Regions from separate parts of the Thioalkalivibrio sp. ALJ2 genome, predicted to be linked through region 2. Evidence: riboswitches for the same ligand, from Rfam matches in the RefSeq annotation. Region 2 holds a riboswitch; the other holds the start of a gene.
What was found. Region 2 has a riboswitch for cobalamin ahead of F468_RS0104920 (TonB-dependent receptor domain-containing protein). Riboswitches for the same ligand answer to the same signal wherever they lie in the genome.

Region 1: another riboswitch for cobalamin. It lies ahead of bluB (5,6-dimethylbenzimidazole synthase); the one in region 2 lies ahead of F468_RS0104920 (TonB-dependent receptor domain-containing protein).

The regions. Positions count from the first base shown of each region.
Region 1 is NZ_KB899561.1:82,758-91,454, forward strand. It holds gene F468_RS0113430 (iron ABC transporter permease) at 1-615, opposite strand, end outside; gene F468_RS0113435 (cobalamin-binding protein) at 622-1,524, opposite strand; cobalamin riboswitch at 1,671-1,873, shown strand; gene bluB (5,6-dimethylbenzimidazole synthase) at 1,968-2,678, shown strand; gene cbiB (adenosylcobinamide-phosphate synthase CbiB) at 2,683-3,585, shown strand; gene cobD (threonine-phosphate decarboxylase CobD) at 3,674-4,636, shown strand; gene F468_RS0113455 (cobyric acid synthase) at 4,633-6,120, shown strand; gene cobU (bifunctional adenosylcobinamide kinase/adenosylcobinamide-phosphate guanylyltransferase) at 6,117-6,641, shown strand; gene cobT (nicotinate-nucleotide--dimethylbenzimidazole phosphoribosyltransferase) at 6,798-7,859, shown strand; gene F468_RS0113470 (histidine phosphatase family protein) at 7,856-8,428, shown strand; gene cobS (adenosylcobinamide-GDP ribazoletransferase) at 8,538-8,697, shown strand, end outside.
Region 2 is NZ_KB899554.1:1,039,524-1,048,220, reverse strand. It holds gene F468_RS0104930 (cobaltochelatase subunit CobN) at 1-4,313, opposite strand, end outside; gene F468_RS0104925 (cob(I)yrinic acid a,c-diamide adenosyltransferase) at 4,438-4,992, opposite strand; gene F468_RS0104920 (TonB-dependent receptor domain-containing protein) at 4,996-6,840, opposite strand; cobalamin riboswitch at 6,983-7,232, opposite strand; gene F468_RS0104915 (hypothetical protein) at 7,278-8,697, opposite strand, start outside.

The sequences.
Region 1 (8,697 bases), on a different contig from region 2:
CAGCGGCAGGGCCAGCAACACGACCAGCACCAGCACACCCCAGGCGGGGTAGGGGTTGCGGGCGTGGGAGACATCGCCCATCAGCCAGTACAGCATCCCGGGCAGCTCCGCGGTCGGGCTCACGGCGAGCAGGAAGCTGATCACGGCGCCCCAGCCGGCCGCCACGACCACGCCGGTCAGCAGCAATCGGGTCGGCGTCCAGCTGCCGGTGCCGTGCGCCAGGCCGAACACGATCACCGTGGACAGCAGCGCGCCTGCGAATGCGGCGACCGAGACCGAGAACATCGACAGCCCCGCGAGCATGGCCAGCAGGGCACCCACCGAAGCCCCGCCGGAGAGGCCCAGCACATAGGGATCGGCCAGCGGATTGCGCAGCAACACCTGCATCAGGGCACCGGCGACGCCCAGCAGCCCGCCGGCGGCGAATGCGGCCAGGGCGCGTGGCAGGCGCAGTTCCAGTACCAGCGTGTTGTGCAGGCGGCTCCCTTCGCCCTGAATCACCGCGAGCAGGTCGCCGGGGGCAATGGCGACGCTGCCATAGGCCAGCGCGATCAGGATCGCAAGCAGCGACGCCGGGAGCAGGACCCCCGTGGCGAGGAGGAAGGAGCGCGTCACGGCTGGTCAGTCGTCCCGGCGTGAACGGGCCCGTTCCAGCTCTTCGCACATCAGCCGGGTCCCTTCGGCAATCCGCGGGGTGTGACGCTGGAGCAGCGACGGCGGGATAAAGAACAGGTTGTCGCGCTGCACCGCAGTCATGTCCTCCCATTGTTCCCAGGCAATTACCCAGTCCGGCCGGTCTTCGCCCATGCCGCCACCGATGATCACCTCCGGGTCGGCCTCGATCACGGCCTCGCGGTCCATGCGCGGCACCAGGCGGTCCAGGTGACCGAACACGTTCTTGCCCCCGCACAGGCGGATGGCCTCGCCGATCAGGTGATCGTCGTTGACCGTCATCAGGGGCTGTTCCCAGACCTGGTAGAACAGCGGGACCGGGTCACGGTCGGAATAGTCCAGCCGCAACGTCTCGATCTCGTCGAGAAAGGCCTGCACCGCCTCCTCGCCGCGTTCCTCGGTACCGGCCAGCTGCGCCATGCGACGCATGCTGGAGGCCACGCCCTCGAAACTGCGCGGTTCCGAGACATAGACGTTCAGCCCCAGATCGCGCAGGCGCTCGATCTGCGAGCTGGAGTTGCCACTGCGCCAGGCGACCACCAGGTCCGGGTCCATCTCGACCACGCGTTCCAGGTCGATGCGGCTGTAGCCACCGACTCGCGGGATCATCTCCGCCTCCGGCGGGAAGTCGCTGTGATGCGTGACGCCGACCAGCTGCTCTCCGGCGCCGACGGCGAACAGGACTTCCGTGATGTGCGGGGCCAGGCTGACGATACGTTCGGCGGGCCGGTCGAGCGTGACCTCGCGATCGTCATCGTCGGTCACCGTGACCGGTTCGGCCAGTGTCGGCCCCGCGCACAGGAGTAGCGCGGCAAGGGCCGTTAACTGGCGTTTGAGGGAAGTGAAAGTCATTAAAAATCCGAATGTTGTGGATTGTTCGTAACGTAAACAATACCGTGTTTTCGGGGCGCCGCACGGGCAGCGAAAGCGCCTCATCATAGCAGCAAGGGCAAGATGGTTTGGTGCCCAAATTGGTCGGGGGCACCCTGAGCGCGTATCATGCTCCGCTTTCGTCAGGTGCCTGCAGTTGGCAGGTGAAACGGGAAGCTGGTGCAAGTCCGGCGCTGCCCCCGCAACGGTAAGCGAGCGGTAAATCGCTCGGCAGACTGGCCACTGGGTCCTGTGCCCGGGAAGGCGTCTGCCGGTCGGCATCCCCCGACGCTCGCAAGCCCGGAGACCGGCCTGGCGGTGATTCATCCTGCGACCGTGCGGCGGGCAACGGTCGAGGGCGCAGGTGCGTTCCTAAAAGCCTGTTCCTTCGTGTCTTCGCCGCGCCGTCGCCTCGACGGAACCTCATGACGGCCCCAGCTCCCAACCAGTCAGAAGAGAATCCGAACGCGTTCGCCTCGGCGGAGCGCGCAGCGGTCTATCGCGTGATCGGCGAGCGCCGGGACATGCGGCATTTCCGCCCGGACCCGGTGGACCCCGATACCCTGCGGCGCCTGCTGGAGGCCGCGCACCAGGCGCCCAGCGTGGGCTACATGCAGCCCTGGCGCTTTCTGCGGGTGACCGACGCGCGGCTGCGCGATGCGTTGCACGGGCATGTGGCGGCGGAGCAGACACGCACGGCCGAGGCCTGCGGCGAGCGTGCCGCCGAGGTGCACCGTCTGAAGCTCGAAGGCATCCGCGATGCCGGCGAGCTGCTGGTGGTCGCGTTGACCGATGGGCGCGAGCGCTACGTGCTGGGTCGGCGCACCATCCCGGAGATGGACCTGTGCTCCGCCGCGTGTGCGATCCAGAACCTGTGGCTCGCGGCCCGGGCCGAGGGCCTGGGCATGGGCTGGGTGTCGCTGTTCGACCCGGACTGGCTGGCCGGGGAGCTGGGGATGCCGAAAGGGGCCTGGCCGATCGCGATCCTTTGTCTGGGTCATGTGGATGCGTTCTACGAGCGGCCGATGCTGGAAACCGAGGGCTGGGATCAGCGACGGTCGCTGGACGAACTGGTGTTCGAGAATCGCTGGGGCAGCCGTACCGACGCACCCGGCGGTTCCTCAGCGAGTGGATGACCCGATGCTGATCGCGTTCCTCACGCTGCTTGGTGCGCTGGTGCTGGATCGCCTGATCGGCGATCCGCGCCGCTGGCACCCGCTGGCCGGGTTCGGGCTGCTGGTCCAGCGCCTGGAGGCCCGGTTCTACCGCGATGGTCGGGCCCGCGGCGCGCTGCTTCTGGCCGTCCTGGTGGTGCCCTTTGTGCTGCTGACGGTCTGGTTGCAGCAGCTCCTGCCGGTCTGGCTGGTAGGGCTGCTGGTACTGGCGTTGGCGCTGGGCTGGCGCAGCCTCGACGAACACGCCGAGCGCGTGGCCCGGGCGCTGGAGGCCGGCGATCTGGGCCAGGCGCGGCAGCAGGTGCAGATGCTGGTCAGTCGCGACAGCGAGGCCCTGGATGTGGCAGGGGTCAGCGGCGCGGCGGTGGAGTCGGTACTGGAGAACGGCAACGATGCCCTGTTCGGCACCATTTTCTGGTTCCTGGTGGCCGGTGCGCCGGGGGTGGTGCTGTATCGCCTGGTGAACACGCTGGATGCGATGTGGGGCTACCGCAATGCGCGTTACACGCGCTTTGGCTGGACCGCGGCGCGGCTGGATGACCTGCTGAACTGGGTCCCGGCGCGCATGACCGCGCTGGCCTATGCCCTGGCCGGGCGCACTCGCGATGCCCTGCAGTGCTGGGGCGAGCAGGCCGCGGCCTGGAAGAGCCCGAACGCTGGGCCGGTAATGGCCGCTGGGGCGGGCGCACTGGGGCTGGTGCTGGGCGGTGCCAGCCAGTATCACGGCGAGCGTCAGTGGCGTCCGCGCCTGGGGATGGGCGCGGCACCGGATGCCGCCGGCATCCGTGCGGCGATGGGGCTGGTGGATCGGGCGCTGGCGCTGTGGATGGGCGTGCTTGTCATCGGGGTGAGCCTTGCGATCTTCTGAGCTGAACAGAGCGCGGCCGGCACCGACCGGGGCCGTGCTAACCCAGGTGCATGGTGGCGGACTGCGCGCAGCTGCCAGGCATTACGGGGTGGCGCCGGAGCAATGGCTGGACCTGTCTACCGGCATCAACCCGCACGGCTATCCGCTGCCCATGCCCCCGGCGGACGTCTGGGCGCGCCTGCCGGAGCCCGACGACGGTCTGGAGGTGGCCGCGGCGCGGTACTACGGCTGCAAAGGGCTGTTGCCCCTGGCGGGCTCGCAGGCGGCCATCCAGCTGCTGCCACAGCTTCGCCCAGCGGCTGCTCGGGTTGGCCTCCTCGCGCCCAGTTACAACGAACACGCGCGGGCCTGGCGCATGGCCGGGCATCGGGTCGAGGCGCTTCCTGCGCTTGGCGACGCGGCGCCGGCCGCGATCGAGGCACGCCTGCCGCAGCTGGATGTGCTGGTACTGGTCAACCCGAACAACCCGACTGGACTGCGCGTGACCGTGGAGACGCTGCTGCGCTGGCATAGGGGGCTTGCGGCACGCGGCGGCTGGCTGGTGGTGGACGAGGCCTTCATGGATACCAGCCCCCGGCACAGCCTGTTGGCGGCCGACCCGGGCACGGACCTGGGCCCGGGGCTATTGGTGCTGCGGTCGCTGGGCAAGTTCTTCGGTCTGGCCGGGGCGCGGGTCGGATTCCTGGCGGCGGAGCCGGCGCTGCGGGCGGCGCTGGCGGAGCGGCTGGGTCCGTGGGCGCTGTCCGGCCCGGCGCGCTGGGCGGCCACCCGAGCGCTGGAGGATCGCGCCTGGCAGGAGCAGACGCGCGCGAACCTGACCGCGGCGGGTGCGCGGTTGGAAGAGCTGCTGCGGCGGTACGGAATCGCTACCGAAGGTGGCACCGCACTGTTTCGCTGGGGGCGCCGCGATGATGCGGTCGCGGTTCAGGATGCGCTGGCGCGACAGGCGATCCTGGTGCGGCGTTTCGACGACCCCGCCAGCCTGCGTTTCGGGCTGCCGGGCGACGAGGCCCAATGGCACCGCCTGGAACAGGGACTGGAGGCGTTGTGAGCGCGACCACGCTGATGGTGCAGGGGACCACCTCGGATGCCGGCAAGAGCGTGCTGGTGGCCGGTCTGGCGCGGGTGCTGCATCGCCGTGGGCTGTCGGTGGTGCCGTTCAAGCCGCAGAACATGGCGCTGAACAGTGCAGTGACCCTGGACGGCGGCGAGATCGGGCGCGCCCAGGCCCTGCAGGCCGCCGCCTGCGGCCTGGAGCCGCATACCGACATGAATCCGGTGCTGCTCAAGCCCAGCTCCGATCAGGGGGCGCAGGTGATCATCCACGGCCGTCCTGCGGCCGAGCTGGATGCTCGTGCCTACCATGACTACAAGCCCGTCGCCCGCGAGGCCGTGCTGGCCTCGCATCGACGGCTGACCGCGCAGTATGCGCACGTGCTGGTGGAAGGGGCGGGCTCGCCGGCAGAGATCAACCTGCGCGCAGGCGATATTGCCAACATGGGGTTTGCCGAGGCGGTGGACTGTCCGGTGATCCTGGTCGCGGATATCGACCGTGGCGGCGTGTTCGCGCATCTGGTCGGTACGCTGGCGTTGCTGAGCGCGACGGAGCGCGCGCGGGTGCAGGGCTTCGTGATCAACCGCTTTCGCGGCGATATCTCGCTCCTCCAGCCGGGACTGGACTGGCTGGAGCAGGAGACCGGCAAGCCGGTGCTGGGCGTGATCCCGTATCTGCACGGGCTGTACCTGGACGCCGAGGACGCCCTGCCGCGCGAGGCGGTGCCGGAAAAGGCGGTGGATGCCCTGAAGGTCGTCGTGCCGGCCCTGCCGCGCATCTCCAACCATACCGATTTCGATCCGCTGCGCCTGCACCCGGGTGTGGACCTTCGCTTCGCCGGCCCGGGCGAGTCGCTGCAGCCGGCGGACCTGGTCATCCTTCCGGGGTCCAAGTCCGTGCGCGACGACCTCGCCTGGCTGCGCGAGCAGGGCTGGGAAGACGAGCTGCAGCGCCATGTGCGTTATGGCGGCAAGGTGCTCGGGATCTGTGGCGGCTTCCAGATGCTGGGCCGGGCCGTGCACGATCCTGACGGCGTCGAGGGCCGGCCGGGCTCCACGCCGGGGCTCGGCTGGCTGGACATCGAGACGCGTCTAGCACCGGAAAAGCGCCTGGAACGTGTTCACGGGAACCGTGTGCTGGGCCAGGAGACCCGCGTGGAGGGCTACGAGATTCATGCCGGTGTGACGACCGGGCCCGGGTTGGATCACCCGCTGCTGGAGCTGCAGCATGGCCCGGACGGTGCGCGCAGCGAGGACGATGCCGTGGCGGGGACCTATGTCCACGGGGTGTTCGATACCTCCGCCGCAGCCGAGGTCCTTTTGCACTGGGCCGGCATGCGCAAGGGGAAGGAGCACGGCGAAGACCTGGCGACCGCGCGCGAGCGCGGCCTGGAACGCCTGGCCGATACCCTGGAGACGCATCTGGACCTGGGGCGCATCCTCGCGCTGCTGCGCGCAGGGAACACGGAGACCGTGACATGAAGACGCTGGTGCTCGGCGGAGTGCGTTCCGGCAAGAGCCGACTGGCGGAGCAACTGGCCGATGCCAGCGGCCTGCACGTGACCTATGTCGCCACCGCGCGTGCCGACGACGCCGAGATGGCACGCCGCATCGAACGCCACCGCGCCGACCGGCCCGGTGACTGGGACCTGATCGAGGCCGATACCGGCCTGGCCGCCGCGCTGGAAGAGGCCGCAAGGCCAGATGAATGCCTGCTGGTGGATTGCCTGACGCTGTGGCTGACCCAGCTCCTGTGCACCGAGGACGAGGCCCTGATCGAACGCGAGCGGGAGGCCCTGATCGCCACCGTGCCGCGCCTGCCGGGCACCCTGGTGTTCGTCTCCAACGAGACGGGCATGGGCATTACCCCGATGGACGCGCTGTCCCGCCGCTTCGCCGACGAGGCGGGCTGGCTGCACCAGCGCCTGGCCCCCACGATGGACCGCGTCGTGCTGACCGTCGCCGGCCTTCCTCGTGTGCTCAAGGGTGAACCGCTGGAATGAATAGACCAACGCGCGAAACAGGCACCGTCATTGCGAGGCGCGCAGCGTCGAAGCAATCGGCCCGGGGTGAACTGACGGATTGCCACGTCGCCTTCGGCTCCTCGCAATGACGGGCGTCATTGATGAAGGGTGTTGGTTTCAACATCGGAGGAACACGTGACCGAAGACTGTGACTGGCTGCAGGTGCCGCCGGCGTCCCTGAATGCCGAGGCGCGCCAGGCGGCGGCCGAGCGGCAGGCCCAGCTGACCAAGCCGCCGGGTTCGCTCGGGCGGCTGGAGGCGATCGCCGAGCGCCTGGCCGCCATGCAGGGCGTGGGCCAGCCCACGCTGGAGCGCGTCCATGTCGCGGTGTTCGCCGGCGATCACGGTGTGGTGGCGGAAGGCATTTCGCGTTTCCCGCAGGCCGTGACCGCGCAGATGGTCGCGAACTTCGCGAACGGCGGCGCTGCAATCTCGGTGCTGGCGCGGCACCTGGGCGCGTCCATCGAGGTGATCAACCTCGGTACCGTGGCCCAGCCTCCGGCCGTCGCCGGTGTGCAGCAGCTGAACCTGGGCCCCGGCACCGCAAACCTGGCCCGCGAACCCGCGATGACGCCGGCGCAGCTGGAACGCGCGCTGAACGCCGGCCGCCAGTGTGCCGAGCGCGCGCGGCGGGGCGGCACACAACTGTTCATCGGTGGCGAGATGGGCATCGGCAACACGACGGCTGCCGCCGCAGTCGCCTGTTCGCTGCTGGGTCTGCCGCCGGTGGACCTGGCCGGGCCTGGCACGGGTCTGGATGCGAATGGCGTGCGCCACAAGGCCGAGGTGATCGAGCAGGCCCTGCGCACCCACGCCGCGGTGCGCGGCGAGGCACTGGGTAGCCTGCGTTGTCTGGGGGGCTTCGAGATTGCGGGGCTGGCCGGCGCTTACATCGCCGCGGCGCAGATCGGGCTGCCGGTGCTGGTGGATGGTTTCATCAGCACCTCGGCGGCGTTGGTGGCCGAACGGCTGTGCCCGGGCACGGCAGACTGGTTCTTCTACGCCCACAGTTCGGCGGAGCCGGGGCACCGGCGACTGCTGGAATCGCTGGCGGCCGAGCCGCTGCTGGATCTCGGCATGCGCCTGGGCGAGGGCAGTGGGGCGGCCACGGCCGTGCCCCTGCTGCGCCTGGCCTGCGAGCTTCACGCCGGCATGGCGACCTTCGCCGAGGCTGGCGTGTCGGGCGATACCCCATGACCAAATCGGTCCGTATCGGTCTGCTGCGCCACGGCGAGACGACGGGTGCCGGCTTTCGCGGGCGCGGCTGCGATGATCCGCTGACCCCGGAAGGCGAGCGGGCGATGCGTGCGGCGTTCGAGTCCTCCGGCGAGTGGGATCGCGTCGTGTGCTCGCCACTGCAGCGCTGTCGACTCCCGGCCGAAGGCTTCGCCCGCGCGGCCGGGCTCCCCGTCCAGTGTGATCCCCGCCTGCAGGAGCTACATTTTGGTGACTGGGAGGGGCAAACAGCCGAGGCCCTGATGCAGACGGACGCCGAGGCGCTGGGTCGGTTCTGGGAAGACCCATTCGGCTACCCTCCACCCAACGGCGAAGACCTCGGAAGCTTCCGCGACCGGGTGCTGGCCGGCTGGGAACAGAGCGTAGTGGCGCCGGGCGGTCGTGTCCTCGTCGTCACCCACGGCGGGGTGATTCGCCTGCTGCGCGCACAACTGGAGGGCTGGCCGTTGGAGAAGCTATTGTCGATCGAAGTGCCGTTGGCCTCTTTGCACGTTGTCGAGCCGGGCCAGCGCGAGGAGATGCCCTCGTGATCAAGCAGAACAAATGTAGGAGGCCAGCCCTCTGGCCGATTGGGAATATGCCAACGCCCCATCGGCCAGGGGGCTGGCCTCCTACAGCAGAAATGGAAGGGGGAGCGCAATGAACTCCGTGTTTGCGCCCTTCTGGCTGGCCTTGCAGTTCCTGACCCGCGTGCCGACGCCGGCACAGGAACCACGGCCCGAGGACCTCGGCCGTTCGGTCCTGGCCTATCCGCTGGTGGGGCTGATCCTGGGTCTGGTGCTGGTGTTGGTGGGGATCG
Region 2 (8,697 bases):
GCGCGATCGATCTGCGCGGACGCGCGCACGGCCGCGAAGGCCTCGCGCAGTTCGGGGTCCTCCAGGCGTTCGGCCACCTCGTCCAGCATCGGGTGGTCGGGGCGCGTGTGCCCGCTGCCCGGCAGGCCATGTTCCGCCACCAGTTCGGCAAAGCGTTCGGACAGGGCGTCCAGTACCTCGGGCTCGGCCTCCCAGAACCCGCGACTGGCAGCCACCAGATGCACGGCCTGCAGGTGGGTCTTCACATGCACGTTGTGGCCGTCGGCGAGAAATTCGTCCACGCCCAGTCCGTGCCGGTCCTGCAGGTAGATGTCGTGCACCTCGTCCCAGACCCAGGAGCGCACGATCTCGGGGTTGGTGGCCTGCCAGCCCCAAAGGTTGTCGACGAAGTCGCGGGCCATGGTGCGGGCCCCGGCATAACCGTGATCCATCAGCGGCTCGATCCACTGCGGGTTCAGGTTCTGCCCCTGCAGCTCGCGCATCAGCGCGCGCCCCAGCGTCTCCACCTGCGGGTTGTCCGGGTCGGCATGCTGCAGCACGCGGTTGTCCGGCACCTCGCCGCGCAGGCTTTCCACGGCAGTGGACAGCCCACCCTGGAAATCGAAGCCGTCGTCGTTGTCCAGCAGCCCGTACAGGTGCGAGGCGCGGCCCAGATAGGTGCGCCCGACCCCGGCCACGCGCGACTCGAACGCATCATGTGCCGCATCGCCGGATGCCGTCGTGCCGTAGGCATGCCCCATGCGGCGCAGGTAGGCCGCGCCCAGTTCGGCGCGATCCTCCCAGGCGCCGGAACGGTCCGCCAGGCGGTTGACCCCGGCGCCGTACGCCCCCGGTGCGGTGCCGAACACGCGCAACGCGGCCTGCTCCCCGGCGGCGGCACCGTCCAGTCCGGCCGCACGCAAGGCCTCGGTGTCCTCCACCCACTGCGCGGCGACATCATTACGCGCCAACGACTCGCCGCCGGGATCGCGCAGATCCTCCGCCAGCGGAGCCAGGGCTGCTTCCAGTGCCTCTTCCAGTTCCGGGTGCTCCTCGAGGATGGTCTCCGAGGCGCCATCCAGCGCCAGCCGCGCGGCCCGGTCCAGCCACACGAGCTGGTCCTCGTAGAGGTCGCGGAACAGCCCGGAGGTGGTAAACAGGGCATCCCGACGACGGTCGCGCCCGGCCTCGTCGAGATCCATGCGCTCCAGGCCCTCGACGATCCCGCGACTGTTCCAGGCCGGCCGGATTCCAAGCATGTCCATGCCGAAGGCGATCATCACCCCCTCGTCACGCACGGTGTCGGAGGCCCAGAGGATGATGGCCTCGCTGCCATCCGCCTCCGGATCACCGTGCTCGCGGGCATCCGCGGCGAGTTCCTGACCGATGCCCCAGGCGATTCGTGTTGGCACCAGGTCCGCCGACAGGGCATGGAAGTTTGTCCCGGTGGGCAGTACATCCGGCGTGCGGATCGGATCGTTGCCCTGCCCCGGCGGTACGAACCGACCCTCCAGGGCGGCTAGCAGATGGGCGCGTTCGCTGGCGGGCGAACCCCGCAGCCTGGCGTCCCAGTCGTCACCGGCCTCGCCGTCACCGACCATCGACTCGAGCATGGTGTCGACGGCCTCGTCCGACCAGTCGCGACCGAACACATGCAGCCCCAGCGGCATCTGCTCCTCCTGCATGTCGGTCAGGTAGTGACCGATCTCGTGCACGAGCAGTTCTTCGTCCATCTCCGCCAGGGGCGTGTCACCGTGATCGTGGTCGTGCCCGTGGTCGTGCCCGTGGTCGTGCCCGTGGTCGTGCCCGTGGTCGTGGTCGTGGTCGTGGTCGTGGTCGTGCCAACGATCATCGTCTTGGCCATGGTCGTGGTCATGGCCGTCATCGTGCTCATGCCCGTCGGAGTGGTCATCGTGGTGCCCATCCCCGTCGTCGTGGCCGTGATGGTGATGGCCCCGCGCCAGTTCGCGTTCGATGGTCTCGGTCAGGCCCAGCTCGTCGATGCGCTCGCGCAGGGTCTGGGCGGCGCGCGAGCGGGTGGCCGCATCGGGCTGGGCGGCGGCCTCGTAGGTCTCTACCAGCTGGCGCAGTTCCAGCAGGCTGTCGTAGAGCTCGGTGGCCGCCAGTGGCGGGGTCAGGTGGCTGATCATCACGCCCATCGAGCGGCGCTTGGCTTGGATGCCTTCGCCGACGCCATCGACGATGTAGGGATAGATGATCGGCAGGTCGCCGCCGAGGATCTCGGGGTAGTCGTCTGGGGCCAGCCCCGCGCGGCGGCGCGGCAGAAACTCGCGGGTGGAATGACGGCCGACGTAGACCAGCGCATCCGCCTCGAAGTGCTCGCGAATCCAGTGATAGAAACCGGCGTACTGGTGAGTCGGCGGGAAGGTCGTGTTCGCATGCAGCAAACGCTCGCTGACCTCCCACCCGCGCGGCGGCTGCGGGCCGATGAACACGTTGCCGAACTCGATGCCCGGGAAGAGCATCTCGCCGTTGCGCGTCATGGCCTCGCCCGGTGGCTCGCCCCATCCGGTCAGACCCGGGATGCCGGTACGCACCAGGGCCTTGCGCAGCTGTTCGGTGGTTTCGTGTTCGTCTTCACCGGCCAGCGTGGCCTCCCAGGCGGCCTCGTACTGGGCGAGCAGGTCCAGAGCCCGCTCCTGGGCGTCGTGCGGGTAGCTCTCGAGCATATGCCGCAAGTCGCCGACGCCGCTTTCCAACGCGGCTTCCGCCAGTTCGTGCTTGTCCGCGTCCCGGGCCGCCTCCAGGCGTGCCTGCAGGTAGCCGATCGGTCCGTCGACCAGCTCTGCCTGCACCGCGGCGGGCAAGCCGTCGAAATATGCCTGGTACTGATCGCGGTCCAGCGAGGCGACCCGGCCGGCGATCGCGTCCAGCGCATCCGCCTGTTCCGGCAGATTCACCGCACGGTCCTGGATCATGTCCAGCAGGGCCTCGGCATCCTCCGGCACCTCGTCCCCGAGGTCATACCCGGCGGCCTCCAGCCGTTGCAGGATCTCCAGCAGTGATTCCGGGACATCCAGCTTGTCGGCGCCAATGTTCTGGCGACCGGGCGGATGGTTGTAGTACACGACCGCGACCCGCTTGTCTGTGTTGTCCAGCTGGCGCAGCCGGTTCCAGCGCTGCATCCGGTCGGCCAGGGCCTCCACCCGCTCGCCCACCGGTTCGGGCAGCGCCAATCGCACGCCAGTGCGTTCGTCCTGCGTGGGCTCGCCCGCGGTCGCCAGCACCATCGGCTGACTGGCGCCCTGCAATTCCGGCATGGCCACGTGATAGTGGACCTTGTCCCAGGGGATGCCCTCGTGCGAGAGCCGCCACTCGGTCTCGCTCACGTCCGCCAGACGAATCCCCTTGACCACAGGGACATCCAGCTCGGCGAAGGCCTCGGCCACCACCTCGCGGTTGCCACCGCCGCCCACTACGAAGTCCTGCAGGCTGACGATCCCGCTCAGCTCGGCGGGTGCCGCCGATGTGGCGAGGTTCTCGACTGCCTCGCGGCTGGCCCCACCCCAGCGCGCGAGGACCGCGAAGCACTGGGTATCCCGGGCCTCCAGCGCCTCGCAGGTCGCATCCAGAAGCTCGCGGTCACCGGGACGGTCACCGGTATCCAGGTCCAGCACGGCCACGGCCGGCCTGGCATCCAGGCCAAGATCCCCCGGGTCGGCCACCGACTGGCCATCCCGGTAATAGCGGATGGTCTCGCGCGGATCCGGTTCCGGCACGTCAATCGAGTGCCCGCCCCGAGCGGCCAGCCAGCGCATCAGACCCTCCATGTTCTCCGGTGTGCGGCCCTGATAGAACGCACGTCCGGTTAGCCAGTCGGCCTGGTTTGAGAAGCGCTCCTGCTGCCGGGCCAGGTGCTCGCGCGGATCCTCGCCCGCTTCAGGGTTCTCGGTCAGTTCGGTCCGGGCCTCCTCGTCCAGCTCCTCCAGCACCGCCTGGCCGTCGATGCGGGACAGCGCGGTCAGGCGCCGTTCGCTGTTGATTGCAAGGATCGGCGCTGACTCGGCCGGTGCCTCTTCGCGCAGCAGACGTTCGAGACGACCGGCCTGGTCCCCGAACACCGCTGCCACGAGCACCGCGTCGGCATCGCGCCACAACGCCCGGATTGACGAGTCCGACTTGTCCGCCAGCTGCTCAGGCGTGCGCAGCACCACCTCGGCATCCGGCACGGCCTCCAGGAATCGATGCGCACCGGCGGCCACCTCGGGGGCCGAGCGCTCGGAGACGATGCCGACGATCTGGGGCCCTGCCCATACGGGCGTGCTCCACAGGCCGACGATCAGCAGGACCAGGCTGCTTTTCCAGAAGGACATGCGATCAACCTCGAAGAAAATTCGATGGGGCGACGCCACCGGTGCAATGGTGGCGTCGCCAATCCGTTATACGCAGGAAGGTGCCGTGGAAACGGCACCCGAAAACCAGCAACGGCAGATGCAATCAGCCGCGTTTGTTGGCCGGCTGCCAGAGGACTTCCGCGCCGTTCTCGTGACGTGCAAGCACACGGCAGAGCACGAACAGAAGATCCGACAGGCGGTTGATGTAGGCCAGTGAACTCGGCCGCAGCGCCTCATGGTGATTCACCGCCACCAGACGACGTTCCGCACGGCGGCATACCGTACGGGCGATATGGCAGTCGGCCGTGGCCGGGCCACCGCCCGGCAGGATGAACTCCTCGAGCGGCGGCAGATCGGCGTTGAAGCTTTCTAGCTCGACATCGAGCCGCTCGACAGAGGCATCCGGTAGCGCCTGATGCCCCGGCACCGCCAGCTCCGCCCCCAGGTCGAACAGCTCGTGCTGAACCAGGGCCAGCACGCGCCGAACCTCTTCCGGGAGATCGTGGACCAGTACCCGGCCCACGACACTGTTCAGCTCGTCCACGTCACCAAACGCCTCGACGCGGTGGCTGTCCTTATCTACCCGCGAGCCATCCCCCAGGCCAGTCCGGCCTTCGTCACCCGTGCGGGTCGCAATCTTTGACAGTCGATTACCCATGCATCACCTCTGCTGGTAGCGCAGCTTGACGAAAGCGGCCCGACCCGGCTGGTTGTACCCTCCGGCGGTCTCGTAGTCCTTGTCGAACACGTTATTGACCGTCGCCTGAATCTGCCATTCCGGCGCAATCTGATAGCTCGCACGCAGATTGAGCAGGCCGTAGCCGGAAAGGCGCTCGTCGTTATTGGCGTCGTTATACGAACGGCTCTTCGCAATCACCGACCCGCCCATTGAGAAACGCTGAAACTTCCGATCGAGATCCATACGGGCCGTAATGGGAGAGCGTCTCTGCAACTCGTTTCCCGTTTCCCGGTCTCGGGCATCCAGTAGGGTCAGTGAAGCGCCTGAAAGCCATTGGCCAAATTCGTATCGGCCATCCACTTCGACTCCCCGAATTCGTGCTTCCTCAACGTTTTCCGGTGGAGCGAACCCTGCAATCAAGTTTTCAACTCGTGTCTCGAAAGCGCTCAAATCAAGATATCCGGATCCCGCCGAATAACGGGCCCCTATTTCGAAAGTTTCAGATTCCTCTGGATCAAGGTCAGGGTTGCCGCGGAAAAACCCGATGTCAGGATGGTAAAGTTCGTTAAACGTTGGGGCCTTGAATGCTGTCCCGTAAGAAGCCCGCAGTCGCCATGCTTCCGCGACCTGGAATCCCCAGGCGACTTGACCGGTAGTTTTACTACCGAACTGTTCATTGTCGTCGTATCGTAACGAACCCTCCAAAGTATGCCGGCCTAGATCGGCTTGGAGAACCCCAAACCCACCAATGTTGTAGCGGCTGGTCTCCTCATATTCGTCCGTACCGAATCCCTCTCTTAGCCCAGGATCATCGACCTGAATACGGTCCTCACGGGCGTCAACGCCTGCCGTGAGGAACAGCTGGTCCGACAGGACGATTTCGTTCAACCAGTCGATCGAATCACGCTTCGTGTCATAACGCGATGTGAATTCCCCATCCACATAGCGATCATTTTCATCACGTGCATGTGCAACACTCAGCTCAGTATCCCAACGGTTATTCACCGGGATGCGGAACCCCGCACGGAGGGCTGCATGGACAAAGTCGGTGTAGTCATCTCCCTCCGTACTGTCAAACTCTGACTCCCCTTCCGAGTACAGTACGTTGCCGAAAACCTCAATCCCATTGTCTAGTCGATGGGTCACCTTGGTCGCAAGCGAGGTGTTGTCGTAGCCGTCACGGTCATCGTCTCCAACGTCATCCTGCACATTGATGCCGTCGGTCTCGAAATGGCTGAGCGAGAAGCTGTAGTTCGTGTTCTCGGTTCCGCCGGCGACGCCCACACCCGTTTCCCAGGTGTTGAAGCTGCCGCCCCCGACAAACGCGTTGACCCTGGGCGGCCCCTTCTGGCCCTCGCGGGTAAAGACCTGCACCACGCCGCCAATGGCGTCGGAGCCGTAGATGCTGGTACGCGGTCCGCGCACCACTTCGACGCGCTCGATCTCCTCCGGTGGCAGGAACTGCCAGCTTGCCCCGCCACTGGTGGCCGACCCCATGCGCACGCCGTCGATCAGGAGCAGGGTGTGGTCGGAACTCGTGCCACGCGTATAGACCGAAGTAGTCTTGCCAAACGCACTGTTCTGGGAGGTCTCGATCCCGGCGCGGCCCTCCAGCAGGTCGGTGAACTGCTGCGGCTGCAGGCGCTCGATCTCTTCGCGATCGATGACGGTGACCGAGGACAGGGTCTCGTCGACCGTCTGCGCGACGCGCGCGGCCGTGACCTGGACCACGTCGAGGGTGTGCGCTTCGGAATCGGCGTCCGGCGTCTCGGCGAGGACCGGGGTGGTGGCCAGCAGGATGGCCGTGGAAAGTGCTGTGCGTTTCATGTCGTCCGTGTCTCCCGGCGAGCCGCCCGCACGCCGTAAATTCGTCGGGACCACGCAGGCAGGGGGGAGAGAGACACGAGGGGGACCGGGCACAGCCGCTATGCGACCAGGCCCGATCATCCGCCTCGCATGCCCGCCGCATGCCGCGCGATCATTCCCTGGCCGGTCTCCGGGCTGACGAGCGTTCCGGTGCGGCGCCTTCCCGAACGATTCCGTTCAGTGGCGTGTGCCGCGACCATCAGAGGCCGTCATGGCCTCTCGCTCGATTACCGTTGCGGGGGCAGCGTCGGATTCGTCCGCAGGCATCCAGATACCTGTAGCGGGCTCACCGAACTTCCCGTTTAACCCCTCGGCGAGACACGCCGAGGGGCACCAGAAAACGCACGAAAGCCTACACAGTTGGTCAAGAAATTACCAGACCCGGGAAATGCGCGGCGTCAGGATCGCTGGGCCTCGGCCTGCACATAACGTGCGCCGCTCTTGAGCAACCGCCCCCAGGACTTGTCCTGCAGCATGGCGTCAAATTCCGGCGACCGTTCGGCACGCAAAGCCACCGGCGCCGCCTGCGCGCCCTCCTCCACCGGATGGGCGGCCAGCATCTCCAGGCGGTCGGGATTGGCGCCATATTGCCGTACCAGGAAATCACGCATGGAGTCGGACAGCGGCAGATGGTAGATGCGCGTCAGACGCAGGGCCAGCCATTCCGCCATACGGCTGAGATCCTGACGCACCATACGCACCATCGCCGAACCCAACCCCGCCTTGGCATCCGCACTCATGCCGACGTACAGGCCTCCGAGATAGGCGGCGGGATTCGCATAGATCGCGCGCTGGATACTCGGGTTGGTCAGGTCGACCAGAGGCTCCAGAATCAGTGCGAGCTGGATGCCGATGCGCTTGGCGGTGTCCGCATCCAGTGGGTGCCCACCAAAGTAGAACAGGTCGCCCTCGCGCCGGATGCCGAGCTCGGACAGGTACTCACAGAACCGGTCGGCCAGGCGCAGCTTCTGGTCGTCCGCCAGCTCGATCACCTCCTCGCTCACGCGGATACCGCGCGCACTGCGCTTGAACCAGCTCTGCTGCCCCTTTCTCTCGACCTGCTGTCGTCGCAGCGCCTCCCAGCGCTCGACCGCGGCGGTATAGCGACTCTGCGCCTGCATGAGCTGGTCCCGCGCCGCGCGCAGGTCTTCGACATGACGCAGCGCCCGCCCCAGCAGGCGGCCTTCCGGCGAATTCACAGCGGGGCGGGACTGTTCCAGTTGCGAAAGTGCATCCAGCACCTCGCGCCCGATACCCAGAGTCGGCGAACGCAGGACCTGCGGATCCAGGCCACTGGCCGGGCTTTGCGCCAGCAACATCGCGAGCGAGCGCAGGCGACTGATCACACCCGCCTGAGCGACGCGGAAACGGTTGCCCTGATACTCCAGCCGATCCAGCGCATGCCCCAACCGCCAACCACCCGACCATTCGAAACTCAGCCGCCGGATCTGCCGCCCGTTGACCATCTCGAAGGCCAGTACAAACATGGCCTGCGTATCATCCAGTGTGCAGCGCGACAGGTCATCCGAGTCCGCCGCTGAAAACAGGCGGTCCAGAAATTGATCGATCCGCCGGACGCCATCCTCACGGGTTGGCGCGACGCCCTGAAGCCGGTCGCGCAGCGGATCCGCCAGTTCGGAGGCATCGTGGTGCAGTTTTTCCAGCGCGGCCAGACGAGCATCCGCAGTGGCATCCACCAGATCCGCGACGCGCGAGCGCAGCCCCAGCCGACGGTAGATCTCGATCTGCTCGGCCGCTGCTGCGAGGCTGGTATCGCCGGTCATCTCGCGCACCGCGACCGCGACGCCTTCCGGCGAG